DNA from 3 places in the Streptomyces sp. NPDC020875 genome. Region 2 is predicted to be linked to each of the others. Evidence: riboswitches for the same ligand, from Rfam matches in the RefSeq annotation. Region 2 holds a riboswitch; each other region holds the start of a gene.

Region 1 (4,872 bases), on a different contig from region 2:
CGGTCGCCCGAGCCCTGGTCGGTGCGGCGCCGCTCGGCCGCCTCGGGGTCGATCATGGTGTAGCCGGTCTCGCCGGGCTCCACGTAGTGCAGGTGCTCCCGGGCCAGCCGGCGGATGTACATATCGTCCCGCAGCCGGGCCTTCTCGTCGCGCAGCCGTTCGACCTGCTGTTCGGCCTCGGCGCGCCGGTCCCGCTGTTCGGAGATCTCGCCGCGCTGGGAGACGTACTGCCGCATCGGGTAGGCGAGGGCGACCACGAGGGAGCAGACGATCAGGGCGAGGAAGGCGGCCCGGCCGGTGAGCCGGGAGCGGCGGGCCTGCCGCTTGTGCTGGGAGCGGTAGACCCGGGCGGCGGTCTGCTCCCCGAGCAGCCGCAGCCTGGTCGCGGTGGAGAACCGGTCACCGCCGGTCCGGGCGCTCTTCCGGGCCATTCCGTCCGCCTCCCCTGCTCGGTGCCGACACGCGTACGTCCCCGGACACGGTACGGGACCGCGGCCGGGGACGTGGCGCACGACGGGGCTTGCCGGGGTGCCGGTCAGCCCTCGGGAGGCGTCGGCCGTCGACTGTCGGCATCGGCCTCCCGGGTGTCAGCCCTTGAAGCGGGGGAACGCGCTGCGGCCCGCGTAGACGGCCGCGTCGTCCAGGATCTCCTCGATCCGGAGGAGCTGGTTGTACTTGGCGACGCGCTCGGAGCGGGCCGGGGCGCCGGTCTTGATCTGGCCGCAGTTGGTGGCGACGGCCAGGTCGGCGATGGTGACGTCCTCGGTCTCGCCGGAGCGGTGCGACATCATGCACTTGAAGCCGTTGCGCTGGGCCAGCTCGACCGCGTCCAGGGTCTCGGTGAGGGACCCGATCTGGTTGACCTTGACCAGCAGGGCGTTGGCCGAGTTCTCCTCGATGCCGCGGGCCAGCCGCTCGGGGTTGGTGACGAACAGGTCGTCGCCGACGAGCTGCACCTTGGTGCCGAGCTTCGCGGTGATGGTGTTCCAGCCGTCCCAGTCGTCCTCGAACAGCGGGTCCTCGATGGAGACCAGCGGGTACGCCTCGACCAGCTCGGCGTAGTACTCGGTCATCTCGGCGGCGGTCCGGGACTTGCCCTCGAACTCGTAGACGCCGTCCTTGTAGAACTCGGAGGCGGCGACGTCCAGGGCCAGCGCGATGTCGCGGCCGGGGGTGTAACCGGCCTCCTTGATGGCTTCCAGGATGAGGTCGAGCGCCTCGCGGTTGGAGCCGAGGTTCGGCGCGAAGCCGCCCTCGTCGCCGAGGCCGGTGGAGAGGCCGCGGCCCTTCAGCACCTTCTTGAGGGTGTGGTAGACCTCGGTGCCCCAGCGCAGGGCCTCGGAGAAGGACTCGGCGCCGATCGGCGCGATCATGAACTCCTGGATGTCGACATTGGAGTCCGCGTGGGATCCGCCGTTGAGGATGTTCATCATCGGGACGGGCAGCAGGTGCGCGTTCGGGCCGCCGAGGTAGCGGAAGAGCGGCAGGTCCGACGCCTCGGAGGCGGCGTGCGCCACGGCGAGGGAGACACCGAGGATGGCGTTGGCGCCGAGGGAGCCCTTGTTGTCGGTGGCGTCCAGGTCGAACATGGCCTGGTCGATCAGGCGCTGCTCGGTGGCGTCGTAGCCGACCAGCTCGGGGCCGATCTGCTCGATGACGGCCAGAACGGCCTTCTCGACACCCTTGCCCAGGTAGCGGTTGGGGTCCCCGTCGCGGAGCTCAATGGCCTCGAAGGCGCCCGTGGAGGCACCGGAGGGCACGGCAGCACGGCCGGTGCTGCCGTCGTCGAGGCCCACCTCGACCTCGACCGTGGGGTTGCCCCGGGAGTCGAGGATTTCCCGGGCTACGACGACGTCGATGGACGGCACGAGCATCTCCTTCTGGGATGTGACGCGTGGGATGCGGGTTTGTTTCGGCCCTTGCGGTCACGAGCCTAACCGGACGGGGGGCGCCGTCCCGCCGGTGCCCGCCCCCTGGGACGAAAAAGAGTACGAAGAATCGCGGTGACCGGCGAAGGCCGCGCCACTACCCGCCGGTAACGGCTCTCACCTGCGCTCTCGCCCGCTCAGACGGGTGTACGGAGGCATCGGCGGCGGGGCCGTACGGGGCCGTGGGGCGGGTTCGGCGCGGGGGTGATCCGGGGGCGATACGGGGAACCCCGGACCGGCGCGTACGGGGGAGTCGCGCCGGCCCGGGGCGGTGGCCGTCTCCGGGCCGGGGCCGTGATAGGACCCGGCGCGAGGACGGCCGGGGGGACGGACCCGTGGGGGGTGGGCCGCCGCGGGGACGGCGGCGGCCCGGGGCCCGTCGGGGGTCAGCTCAGGTGGAGCAGCTGGCCCGGGAAGATCACGTCGGCGTCGTCGACGATGTCCTCGTTCAGCTCGAAGAGCTTCTGCCAGCCGCCCGTGACCTGCTCGGCCTCGGCGATCTTGCTCAGCGTGTCGCCGGCCTTGACCTCGTAGGTGCCGTCGCCCTTCAGGAAGCCCTTGGCGGGACCCTGGGACTTCTTCGGCGCCTGCTTCTGGGCCGGGGCCTCGGCGCGCTCGGAGCGGGTGGTCGGGGCCTCGGCCCGCTTCTGCTCCTTCGGCGCGGCCTTGGGCGCGGCCTGCTTCTTGGGCTGCTCCTGCTTCGGCTGGGCGGGGGCCTGCTCGGCCGCGCCGCCGCCGTACGGGGCGTTGGAGAGGCCGACACCACAGCTCGGCCAGGCGCCCTTGCCCTGGCCCGCGAGGACCTTCTCGGCGATCTCGATCTGCTGGGCCTTGGAGGCCAGGTGCGCGTTGGACGCGTACTTGGTGCCACCGAAGGCGGCCCACGTCGACGGGGAGAACTGGAGTCCGCCGTAGTAGCCGTTGCCGGTGTTGATGGACCAGTTGCCGCCGGACTCGCACTGGGCGACCTTGTCCCACTCGGCGGCGGTGGCGGCGGAGGCGGAGGTGGCGCCCATCAGCGGGGCGGCGATGGCGGCACCGGTGATCCCGGCGAAGGCGGCGAACTTGGCGGCCTTGGACGGACGGCGGTGCTTGCCCTTGGTGGCGAACAGCATGGCGGATCTCCTCACCGACGCCTACGAGGTGAGCTGTCGGGTTCGAGCGCAGTGAGTTGCCCGGCCGGACGACCCTCGGGTCGTACGGCTTCACCCCTAGCCGGGGTCCGCCGTCCTCGCGGACGGCGGACGGGACCGGCACAAACCTGGGTCCCCCGCTCCTGCCTTCGGCGCTGTCGCGACGACTGTTCCCCCCGACCGACGGCAGGATTCGGCGTGACGGTCAGTGGTGCCCGCTTTGGCGAGCGGTCCAGACCGTAGCCACAGCCGTCCCGGTTCTTCAAAGACGGAACATCATGGGCAAATCACCCATCCCGCCCCTCCGGTAACTTGCGTTTCCGCAGGTGACGCGCGGAATCGGCAATTCCGGAAGGGCCGGGACGACGACCTGGGCAAAGAGACTCATGTCTCACTTACGCGAAACCGGACATTTAATGACGAATCACTACGTCAATTTCGCCGGGGCGCACGCTACTTCGGCTGAAGATCAAGGCTCTGGCCAGGCAGGATGAGGTCGGGATCAGCACCGACCACCTTCTGGTTGGCCTCGTAGAGCGCCGGCCAGCCGCCGGGGACGTCCTTCGCCTCCGCGATGGCCCAGAGATTGTCGCCGGTGCGCACCGTGTAAGTACCGGACGCCGGGGCGGTTTCGCCCGCGGTGTCCTTACTGTCCTTCGCGGTGGTCCCGTTCGCGGGGTCCGTGGCACCGGATCCGCCCGCGCTTCCCGGGTCGCCCTGGTTCCGGGCGTCGGCCCGGCCCGGGGTGTCGCCGCGGGACGTCCGGTCGGGGCCGGACATCCGGGACGGGTCGATGGCGTCCACGGCGGCGTCCGGGGCGGTCGCGTCGGTACGGGCTCCCGCACCGGCGTCCGTACCCGCGTCGGCACCTCCGGCACCGGCCTTCGGGGCGCCGCCGCCCGCCGTGCCCGGCTCCGTCGCGGGCGTACCGCGGTGCTTGCCGGTCCCGGGCGCCTCGGCGGACTTGCCGGGCGTCTCCTTCTTCTGGCCCGCGTCCGCCCCGGGCGTCGCCGCACCGGTGTCCCGGCCGCCCGCGTCACGCGGCTCGGCCGGGGCGGTCTCCTTGGCCGCGTCCGCGGCGCGCTTCGCCGCCGGGCCGCTCGGCACCGGATCGGCGCCCGGGTCGACGCCGGTCGAGGCACCCGCCCCGAGCCCGGCGTTGGACCCGCACGACGGCCACGCCTTGACGCCCTGGGCCGCGAGCACCTTCTCGGCCACGGCTATCTGCTGGGAGCGGCTCGCCAGATCGGGCCGGTCGGCGAACTGCGCACCGCCGAAGGCGTCCCAGGTCTCCTGGGAGAACTGAAGACCGCCGTAGTAGCCGTTGCCCGTATTGGCGCTCCACTGCCCGGCGCTCTCGCACTCCGCGACCCTGTCCCAGACCGCGGAGTCCGCGGCGGACGCCGAGGTCGCGCCGAGGAGCGGGATCGCGATCGCGGACCCCGTCACCCCCGCTGCGACGACCAGGGCCGGGGCCTGTCGAGGACGGCGATGTCGACCATTCCCGGAGAGCATGCGCTGAGCCTTTCCGCTGAGGGCTGGAACGGGGGTGAACGTAGCCGCACTCGAACGTCTGTCACAAGTCGATGCAGCGGAGATCACGCGAACATCACATTCTTGATGGTCCGTCAGTAACAACCGGATCGAACTCCACCGGAAGGGTGCGCAGTCCACGCATGATCAGGCCGCCGCGCCACCGCAAATCGCCATGATCCACCGCCAGTCGCAGGTCGGGAAGGCGCGTCAGAAGCGTCGCGATCGCGGTCCTGCCCTCCAGCCGGGCGAGCGGCGCGCCGAGACAGTAATGGATG
Region 2 (4,872 bases):
CTCTGGGACTTCGGGAAAACCCTGGTCAAACAGGCCATGGCACAGCGCTGACCATCAGTTCGAAGGCCATACGTCCGAGAAGTTTTTGCCTCTGGGGCAAGAAAGTTGCCTCAGAGGCATTTTCCTGGCGCAATGGACTCATGCAGAGTCCTCCCGGGGGCCACCCCCCGGACCCCCGATCCACGGCGCCCGGCGGGCCGCCGGACGAGCCGGAGTCGCTGCCCGACGTGGCGCCCAGGCTCCGCGATCTGCGCCGCAGGCGCGGACTGACCCTGGAGGCCGCGGCCCATCGCGCGGGGCTCTCGCCCGCGCATCTCTCCCGGCTGGAGACCGGCCGGCGCCAGCCGTCGCTGCCGATGCTGCTCGGTCTCGCCAGGATCTACGGTACGACAGTCTCCGAGCTGCTGGGGGAGTCGTCGCCGGAGCACGACCCGGTGATCAGGGCCGGGAGCCGGGAGCCGTCCCAGGCCGACGGGTGGACGTACCACCAGGTCGGCGGGCCGGGCCGGGCGATGCAGTCGCTACGGCTGATCGTGCCCTACGGCGCCCAGGGCGAGCTGGTCCGCCAGCACCCCGGCGAGGAGTGGCTCTATGTCCTCGACGGCCGGGTCCGGCTGTCGCTCGGCGACACCGTGCACGAGCTGGGACCCGGTGACAGCGCGCACTACGACTCCCTCACCCCGCACCGGATCACCGCCGCGACCAGGGACGGAGCAGAGATGATCTTCGTCCATACGCTGCTCCAGAGCCCCGATATCTTCCATCCGCACTTCTGACGGCGCCCCGTGCCGGTCCGGCTTCGCCGCCCGGCCCCCGACGACCGTCAGAACCGCCCGACCGGTCCCGGTGACCGGCCGGGAACCCCTCCCGGCCCGGCCGGGGGACAGCCCCGGCCCCGGGCCGGAGAAAGCAGAGGCCGTCATGGTCGAGAACCCCACCGCGGGCGAGGGTGCGGCACTCCCCGCCGACCGTCCCGTCCGGGAGCGCAAGGAGGAGGGCAAGTTCCCCAAGGGGATCTGGATCCGGCTCTTCGCCTATCTCGTCGCCGGACATGTCTTCGCGGGCTTCCTCTATCTCCTCTTCGAGGTCGGCGCGAAGTAGTCGCGGGCCCCGGTCGGGGGCGCCGCCGCGCCGCCGGTCAGGCCGTGGTGAGCAGCCGCTCCCGCAGCCGGTCCCGGGTCTCCGGGGCCAGGCCCAGCCCCCGGGACAGATACTCCTCGGTCCCGCCCCAGGTCGAGTCGATGGTGTCGAAAGCGGCCCGCAGATACGCCGGACGCGCGTCGAACAGCGGGCTCAGCAGCTCCATCACCTCGCCGGACGTCCCGGCGGGCGCGTCGTCGGCCCGCCGGACCAGATAGCGGCGGTGCGGGTCGTTGGACTTCAGATAGTCGGCCTCGATCGCCTCCCGCTCCACCCCGACCGCCAGCAGCGCCACCGCGATCGAAAGACCCGCCCGGTCCTTGCCCGCCGCGCAGTGCATCAAGGCCGGGACGCTGTCCTCGGCCAGGGCCCTCAGGACCCGCCCGTGCTCGCCGGTCCGGCCCGTGATCAGGGTCCGGTACGACTCCACCATCCGGTCCGCCGCCCGGCCGTCCGCCAGCAGGGACCGCAGCTGGGGCAGATCGCCCCGGTGGACCACCTGCCAGAACTCGGCGCCGTCGGCCGGATCGCTCAGCGGCAGATTGAGATTCCGCACCCCCGGCAGGGTCACGTCCGGGCCCTCGATCCGGATGTCGGCCGCGTTGCGGAAGTCGAAGATCGTATGGAGGCCGAGACCGGCGAGGAAGGCGGTGTCGCTTCCGGTGGCATGAGCCAGATGGCCGCTGCGGTAGAGCCGTCCGTGGCGCACCGTCCGCCCGTCGCCGGTCGGCATGCCGCCGACGTCGCGGAAGTTGCGGACCCCGGCCAGCTCGGGCTCGGTGGACGGAACCTGCGGCACCTGCTGCGTCACTGAGGGCTCCCTGAGGCGTCACTGCCGTCGGCCCGGACGCCGACGGTGGCGTGAACCCGACGATACGACATCGGTTCCGTCGGGCGATCTTCTTGTCGGACCGGTCCTGAGTGGTGCCGCGAGGGTGCCGGAGCCGGGCCGGAGAACGGCCGAACCGGCAGAGGATCGTAGGGTTCTGTCCGTATTCATGCCCAATAGGTGCTTCGTCGAACATGCCCCGCCTCATGGGTAGATGGGCGCTCCTCATGAGCAGGATCACAATCGTGACGTTGTGTGGCGGGGGCCGCCGGGCGGGACGCCCCCGGCGGTGGGGAGTTGGCCCGGGGGTCTCCACGGAGGGTGACCGGCTCCGGCGCCCCCGCAAGATCGACCCCGGTCGCTGCCGTACCGCTTGGCTTGTTCCTGGCGACATGGCCGGTTTACGGTCGCCGAACTCCGGACGGACCGCCGAATCCTGCCGCCGCCCGGACTTTCCTTCACCCGAACCACGTGGCAGGAGCGGGGGACCCAGGTAGTACGCCGATCCGGGCGACCGGACGGCTCGGGGTGAAGCCGTGCCCGACGGGCGCGGCCGGGCAACTCCAGCCCGAACCCGACAGCTCACCTCGCAGGCGCCGGAGAGGAAACGCGCCATGCCCGGAAAGGGTAAGCACCGCCGTCCCCGGACGACGGTCATCACACGCGGCATCGTCGCCGCCGGTACCGGCGGAGCCGCCATCGCCCTGCCCCTGATCGGGGCCACCGGCGCCCACGCCGCCGAACCCGCCGCCCCGGTGACCGCCGCCGTCGCCCCGGCCGCCCAGGTGACCCCGGCCGCCGCCGAGAAGACCGCCGCCGGAGCCACGACCTATGTCGTCGTCGCCGGTGACCACCTGTCCAAGATCGCCGTCGAGCGCGATGTCGAGGGCGGCTGGCAGCAGCTGTACGCCGACAACCGTACGGCCGTCGGCGACGACCCGTCCCTGATCCACCCCGGTCTGAAGCTCACCCTGAACGGCGAGGGTGCCGAGCGCCCGCAGTCCGGGACCGGCGAGAAGCCGGCGAAGGCCGAGAAGAAGGCGGAGACCGGCAAGGCCGACCGCGCCTCCCGCGACGGCGCCCGGGCCACCGCCCCGGCCCCCGCCGCCGAGCCCGCCCCGGCGAAGCAGGCCGCCCCGGCCGCCGAGCCCGCCGCCGCGGAGCCCGCCCCCGAGTCCGCCCCGGCCACCGGCGGCTGGTCCGCCCCGGTCGACGGCGCCGTCAGCACCCCGTACCGCGCCTCCGGCGCCATGTGGTCCAGCGGCTACCACACCGGTGTCGACTTCGCGGTGCCCACCGGGACCGGCATCAAGTCCATCGGCCCCGGCACCGTCGTCTCCGCCGGCTGGGCCGGCGCGTACGGCAACGAGGTCGTCATCAAGCACACCGACGGCACCTACTCGCAGTACGCCCATCTCTCCTCCCTCTCCGTCGCCGCGGGCCAGACCGTCAGCGGCGGACAGCAGATCGGCCTCGCCGGTTCCACCGGCAACTCCAGCGGCCCGCATCTGCACCTGGAGGTCCGTACCGGACCGGGCTACGGCTCCGACATCGACCCCGTCGCCCATCTGCGGAGCCACGGCGTCAACCTCTGAGCCCGCCGAGCGCGTTGAACCCGGCTCGTCCCGCGCCCCGGACCGCCCGTCCGGAGCGGCCACCGCGTCCCCCACGACACCCCTGTCGTGGGGGACGCGGTGTATTCCCGGCCGGTCGCGGGATCACGGTGTGATAGATCACGGCCCGTCAACCCCTCCCTACGGTCGCGTAGGTCACATCCCCGAGGGGAGGATGGTTGCCGTGGCAGACGATTCGAGCACAGTGATGACCGGCGGGATCGGGTCGTACGCGGCGATCGGTGACAGCTTCACCGAGGGCGTGGGGGACCCGGGACCCGATGGAACCTACGTCGGCTGGGCGGACCGCTTCGCGGTACTGCTCGCCGACCGCGTACCGGAAGGCACCTTCCGGTACGCCAATCTGGCCGTACGCGGCCGACTCCTCGACCAGATCGTGGCGGAGCAGGTGCCCAGGGCGCGGGCGCTCGCCCCGGACCTGGTGTCGTTCTGCGCCGGGGGCAATGACATCATCCGCCCGGGCAGCGACCCGGACGACGTGGCGGAGCGGTTCGAACGGGCCGTCGCCGAACTGACCGGGGCCGTCGGCACCGTCCTGGTCACCACCGGCTTCGACACCCGTGACATCCCGGTACTGCGCCATCTGCGCGGCAAGATCGCGACCTATACGGCTCATGTCCGGGCCATCGCCGACCGCTACGACTGTCCGGTGCTGGACCTGTGGTCGCTCCGGTCCGTGCAGGACCGCCGGGCCTGGGACCCCGACCGGCTCCATCTGTCGCCGGAGGGGCATACCCGGGTCGCCCTGCGGGCGGGTCAGGTACTGGGGCTCGACATCCCGGCCGACCCCGACCAGCCGTGGCCGCCGACCCCGCTGCGGGGCACGCTGGAGGTACGGCGCGACGACATCCACTGGGCCCGGGAGTATCTGGCGCCGTGGATCGGGCGGCGACTGCGGGGCGAGAGCTCCGGCGACCATGTGGAGGCCAAGCGGCCCGATCTGCTGCCGCTGTGACGCCGTGTCCGAGGGCCCGCCCGTACCGGGAGCGGGCCCTCGGACACGGTCATCCCGTCATCCGGTCACGCCGGGACCGTCAGGCGTAGGTGTACCACTGGGTGTGGTCCAGCAGGCTGGCCGGTGTGGTGTTGGTCCACGGCGCCATGTTCTCGTTGAGGGCGACCGCCCCCGTGGTGCTGGTGCTGGGCAGGTACTCGGCGCTGGTCGGGTGGAGCGCGTGCCAGTCGGCCCAGAGCTTGTCGACATAGGCGTGGTGCAGCCAGAACACCGGGTCGTTGGGGGACGTGGCGCCCTCCATATGACCCCGGACC
Region 3 (4,872 bases), on a different contig from region 2:
GCCAGCCGCCCGCAGCCGCTCCGCCTGCCCGTCGGAGAGCAGCCCGAGACAGGCGCAGACCTCGACGTCCTCGTTCCGTTCCTTGATCGTCTCGATGGTGCGGGAGACCCGCTCCACATCGCGGTCGGTCGGACCCCGGCCGCTCGCCACCAGACAGACCCGCTTGGCGCCGCCCGCGACCCCGGCGGCGGCCGCTTCGGACGCCTCCTCCGGCTTGAGCCAGGTGTACTTGAGGATGCCCGCGGTCGACCCCAGCCGCTGCGAGCAGTACGAGCAGTCCTCGGGACAGAGCCCCGACTTCAGATTGACGAGATAGTTGAGTTTCACCCGCCGCCCGAACCACTGGCGGCGCACCCGGCCCGCCGCGGCCACCACATCGAGTACGTCGTCGTCGGAGGTCGCCAGAACCGCCAGCGCCTCGTCCCGGGTCGGCGGCTCGCGCCGCAGCCCCTTCTCCACCAGCCTGTCGAGAAGCTCCATGGCGCCGATCCTGGCGTACCGGACTCCCCCCGGGAAAGTCGGAATCTCACAACAGACCGCCGACGAAGTGTGTGTATGACCACATGTGGAGCCGGGGCGCACCCGGTTAGCCTCTGTGAGCTGCCTACAAAACGAACTGGTCGACGGCGGACGCCGGAGCGGCGCCCGCGCGGCGGCCACGACCGCCCGGCGGCGGAACCCACGGGAACGAGCGGGGGAGCGCGACAGATGCCCGATGACCCCTTCGGCTGGCTCGACGACGAGTCCGCGCGCCGGGAGCGCGCCGGGCTGGTCCGCGCGCTCCGGCCGCGCACCGCCGACCCGGAGACGCTCGATCTCGCGGGCAACGACTATCTGGGCCTCACCCGGCACCCCGAGGTGGTGGCCGCCGCCGCTGCCGCCGCGCACCGCTGGGGCGCGGGCGCCACCGGCTCGCGGCTGGTCACCGGAAGCACCACCGCGCACGCCGCCCTGGAACGCGAACTCGCCGCGTTCTGCGGCTTCGAGGCCGCCCTCGTACTGGCCTCCGGCTACGCCGCCAATCTGGCCGCCGTCACGGCGCTCGGCGGACCGGGGTCCCTGATCGTCTCGGACGCCGCCAACCACGCCTCGATCGTCGACGGCTGCCGGCTCGCCAGGGCCGAGACCGAGATCGCCGCCCACGGCGACCCCGCGGCCGTACGGAAGATCCTCGACGCCCGCCCCCGGTACCGGGCGCTGGTCGTCACGGACGCGGTCTTCTCAGTCGACGGCGACGCGGCACCGCTGGCCGAACTCGCCGCGATCACCGCCGAACGCGGTGCGGCGCTCCTGGTGGACGACGCGCACGGGCTCGGCGTCCTCGGGCCCGGCGGGCGCGGTACGCCGTACGCCGCCGGGATCGCCGGAAACCCGGGCGTGGTGGCGACCGTGACCCTCTCCAAGTCCCTCGGCAGCCAGGGCGGCGCGGTACTCGGCCCGGCCCGGGTCATCGCCCATCTGGTCAACACCGCGCGGACGTTCATCTTCGACACCGGACTCGCCCCGGCGGCCGTGGGCGCGGCCCGGGCGTCGCTGCGGCTGCTGGCACGGGAACCGGGCCGCGCCGACCGGGTCCGCGCGGTCGCCGCCGAACTGTACGCCCGGCTCACCGGGGCGGGGCTGACCGCCGCGCGCCCCGACGCGGCGGTGGTGTCGGTACGGGCACCCTCGCCCGAGGCCGCCGTCCGCTGGGCCGCCGACTGCCGGACGGCGGGGCTCCAGGTGGGGTGCTTCCGGCCCCCGTCGGTTCCGGACGGGGTCTCCCGGCTCCGGCTGACCGCCCGGGCCGATCTCACGGACGAGCAGATCGCCGCGGCGGTCGCCACCGTGATCGGCACCGCGCCGCCCGAGGCCCTGCCTCCGGGCCGGACACCCGTCCGCCCGGCTCCGGAGCGCTGAACGGCGCACCGAGGCCGGACATTTGCGTATGGGTATGGCTAAAAACGGTCTTGCGTGGCAGAGTTCACCGCTTCGGGCGACAGTTGTCCACAGATCTTGGCGGATCGTGCCTGCGGCGGCAGGATGAGGGCAGTCCGACGCTCGGTGCCCCGCCGAAGCCGTCCGAGCGGCCCCGCCCCGGGCCGCCGGGAGCCGGGAGACCGGGACGTCGGAGGCGCGGCCGAGGCACGGCCGCGGCTGGGAAGGGACGGCGTCGCCATGGCGGATCTGCTGGAGAGTTCGATCACTCTGCCGAGCGACCCCGGGTCGGTGTCCGTGGCGCGCGGACATGTCACCGAAGTCGTCGCCGAGTGGGGGCTGCCGCCCGGTGGGGACATGGCCGACACCATCCGGCTGATCGTCTCCGAACTGACGACCAACGCCGTCCAGCACACCTTCGGCCAGTCGCCCACCTTCACCGTCGATCTGCTGCTGGAGCGCGACGAGGAGCTGAGGATCGGGGTGACGGACAGCCATCCCCGCCGGCCGCAGCGGCTGCCCGCCGCGGTCCGGCAGGACAACGGGCGGGGGATGGTCATCGTCCGCAGCCTCACCGCGCACAGCGGCGGCCGGCTGACGGTCACACCGACGCCGGACGGCGGCAAGACCGTCTGGGTCGCCCTGCCGTGGGCCCCGACGGCCCGGGACGGCGCCGACCGGAACCAGAGCCGGAACCAGGGCCGGGACCGGGGCCGCGGGCCCGGTGAGCCGTAGGCACCGGCGCTCCGCCGCCCGGGCGGCGCCGGGGCACCCAGGACGCGCGGCGGCCCCGGAGGAGGATCCCCCCCCCGGGGCCACTACGCGGCTCAGCTCCGCCGGAGCGTCACTTGACGCGCCCGTACGACACGCTCTTGGTCCAGATCTTGTCCAGCTTCACCCAGGAACCCCGCTTGGGCGAGTGCCAGATCTTCCCCTTCCCGGCATATATCCCGACGTGGTAGACCCCGCCGCTGCCGTGGAAGAAGACCAGGTCTCCGGCCTGGCGCGACTTCACCGAGATCTTGCGGGTCTTGTTGTACTGCTGCTGCGCGGTCCGCGGGAGCTTCTTCCCTGCCTGCTTGTACGAGTAGACCGTCAGCCCCGAGCAGTCGAAGCGGGACGGGCCCGCCGCGCCGTACTTGTACGGTGCCCCCTTCTTGGACGCGGCGACCTTCAGAGCCTTGCCCGCGTGCGCCGTGGCGGCGGCCTGCGCCTCCGGCGTACCGCCCGGTACGACCATCGAGGCACCGAGCGCCGCGATCGTCAGGGCGGACACGGTGCCCGCCCGGCCGAGCAGGGACGGGACGTTCATCTGCGCACTCATGCGCAACCCTTCGTCAGCCGCCTGTGAAGGATGACCTGTCGGGTTCGGGCGGACGAAGGTGCCCGGCCGCTGGCGCGGCTTCACCCCTAGGGACTTCCGGATCGATCGCTCCGGCCGTCCCGTACTGCCTGGGTCCTCCACTCCTGCCGAATGCACTTCTGTCGACCAGTCATCCGGGACAGCGGCAGGACTCGGCGTCCGCCCGGACCGCCCCGCCGAGGTGACGGGGGCTTGTCGTCCCACGGATCTTGACCCATCAAGTGCCGGATTTCGAAGCCAAAACGGCGATATGTGAGTTTCGCCACGAATGCGCCGTTCGTATGAATCGGGCCGGCGCGGCGCGCCTCCGTGGACACCCGAAGGGTCGCTCACCAGGCCGGGGATAGGACTTTCCGTTAGCGGGATCGTCGGCCCGGCGCAACTCGACCGTAGTCGTTACCCGCGGTTCGACTCCACCGATCGAGGGAGGAGTTATCCCACTCGAACGGCGGTTGACGGACGGCCGACGGGGCGTCAGTGCGACGGCGACTTCGGGATCGTGACCCGGAATGTCCGCCTTTCGCCGTCGAGTACGCGCAAAGCCTGCGCGAGAGTCGCGGTATGCAGCTCGCTCTCGCCCCGGCGATGCATCAGCGTCAGGGCGTCCCGGAGCTCGATCGCCCGCGCCACCAGCGCCTGAGCGGCCCGCAGGGCGCCGTACGTATGTTCCGAACGGGCCGGATTGATCCGGCCCACCAGATCGGCGACGGCGAGATAGGCATCGAGCAACTCCCCCTCGGCACGGGTGAGCGCGGGCAGCGGCGGAAGCTCGGGACGGGGTACGGCAGGGGTCATCGCGAGCCGCCGGGCCCAGAGCTCTTCCGGCTGCCGATCACCTGGTCCACCAGGCCGTACTCCTTCGCGCCCGCCGCGTCCAGGAAGAGATCGCGCTCCAGATCGGCCGCCACCCCCCGCTCCGTCCGGCCGGTGTGCCGGGCCAGCACCTCCGTCGCCACGGCCCGTTGGCGCAGCAACTCCCGCGCCTCGATCTCCAGATCGGACGGCATCCCCCGCATCGGCTCGTCGAGGGCGGGCTGCCGGAGCACGATCCGCGCCCCCGGCAGCGCCATCCGCTTCCCCGGCGCCCCGGCCGCGAGCAACAGGGCTGCCGCCGCGGCGACCTGGCCGATACAGGTCGTCTCCACATCGCAGGTGATCACCTGCATCGTGTCGTAGACCGCCAGCGCCGCACTGAGCGAGCCGCCGGGGGAGTTGAGGTAGAGGGCGATGTCCCGGTCCGGGTCGGCGTGTTCGAGATGGAGGAACTGGGCGATCGCGTCATTGGCCGCCGTGTCGTCCACCGGGGTGCCGATGAAGATGATCCGCTCCTCCAGCAGCTTGCTGTACGGATCCATGGTCCGGACGCCCCGACTGGTCCGCTCGGTGAGCTGGGGAAGGACATAGCGGGCGGCGGGACGGCTGGTCATGGCGTACCTCGTTCCTCGGGGCCTGTCGTCTGTAAAAAATGTACAGGACGTACAGTTCGTCAGGAGGTGTCGACCGGGAATCCCCGAACGAATCCCCTGGTCGGAGCGGAGATTTCGCCCTCGGCGAGCGGCGGCGGCCGACCCGGTTCGCGTACGGCCCCGGCG

Evidence for each region. Region 2 has a riboswitch for cyclic di-AMP ahead of AB0G74_RS25675 (LysM peptidoglycan-binding domain-containing M23 family metallopeptidase). Riboswitches for the same ligand answer to the same signal wherever they lie in the genome.
Region 1: linked by a shared signal. The riboswitch ahead of AB0G74_RS04375 (transglycosylase family protein) and the one ahead of AB0G74_RS25675 (LysM peptidoglycan-binding domain-containing M23 family metallopeptidase) in region 2 are both predicted to bind cyclic di-AMP.
Region 3: linked by a shared signal. The riboswitch ahead of AB0G74_RS21115 (C40 family peptidase) and the one ahead of AB0G74_RS25675 (LysM peptidoglycan-binding domain-containing M23 family metallopeptidase) in region 2 are both predicted to bind cyclic di-AMP.

What each region holds. Positions count from the first base shown of each region.
Region 1 covers NZ_JBFADP010000005.1:45,663-50,534, reverse strand. Annotated here, with positions in the region: gene AB0G74_RS04385 (septum formation initiator family protein) at 1-431, opposite strand, end outside; gene eno (phosphopyruvate hydratase) at 588-1,868, opposite strand; gene AB0G74_RS04375 (transglycosylase family protein) at 2,315-3,043, opposite strand; cyclic di-AMP (ydaO/yuaA leader) riboswitch at 3,047-3,226, opposite strand; gene AB0G74_RS04370 (transglycosylase family protein) at 3,515-4,510, opposite strand; gene AB0G74_RS04365 (cytochrome P450) at 4,671-4,872, opposite strand, start outside.
Region 2 covers NZ_JBFADP010000049.1:28,084-32,955, reverse strand. Annotated here, with positions in the region: gene AB0G74_RS25695 (aspartate aminotransferase family protein) at 1-51, shown strand, start outside; gene AB0G74_RS25690 (XRE family transcriptional regulator) at 141-776, shown strand; gene AB0G74_RS25685 (DUF6126 family protein) at 922-1,101, shown strand; gene AB0G74_RS25680 (tyrosine-protein phosphatase) at 1,139-1,951, opposite strand; cyclic di-AMP (ydaO/yuaA leader) riboswitch at 2,419-2,578, shown strand; gene AB0G74_RS25675 (LysM peptidoglycan-binding domain-containing M23 family metallopeptidase) at 2,584-3,564, shown strand; gene AB0G74_RS25670 (SGNH/GDSL hydrolase family protein) at 3,758-4,558, shown strand; gene AB0G74_RS25665 (tyrosinase family protein) at 4,638-4,872, opposite strand, start outside.
Region 3 covers NZ_JBFADP010000036.1:57-4,928, reverse strand. Annotated here, with positions in the region: gene bioB (biotin synthase BioB) at 1-480, opposite strand, end outside; gene AB0G74_RS21125 (8-amino-7-oxononanoate synthase) at 709-1,899, shown strand; gene AB0G74_RS21120 (ATP-binding protein) at 2,158-2,652, shown strand; gene AB0G74_RS21115 (C40 family peptidase) at 2,762-3,241, opposite strand; cyclic di-AMP (ydaO/yuaA leader) riboswitch at 3,245-3,406, opposite strand; gene AB0G74_RS21110 (hypothetical protein) at 3,755-4,075, opposite strand; gene AB0G74_RS21105 (ATP-dependent Clp protease proteolytic subunit) at 4,072-4,707, opposite strand.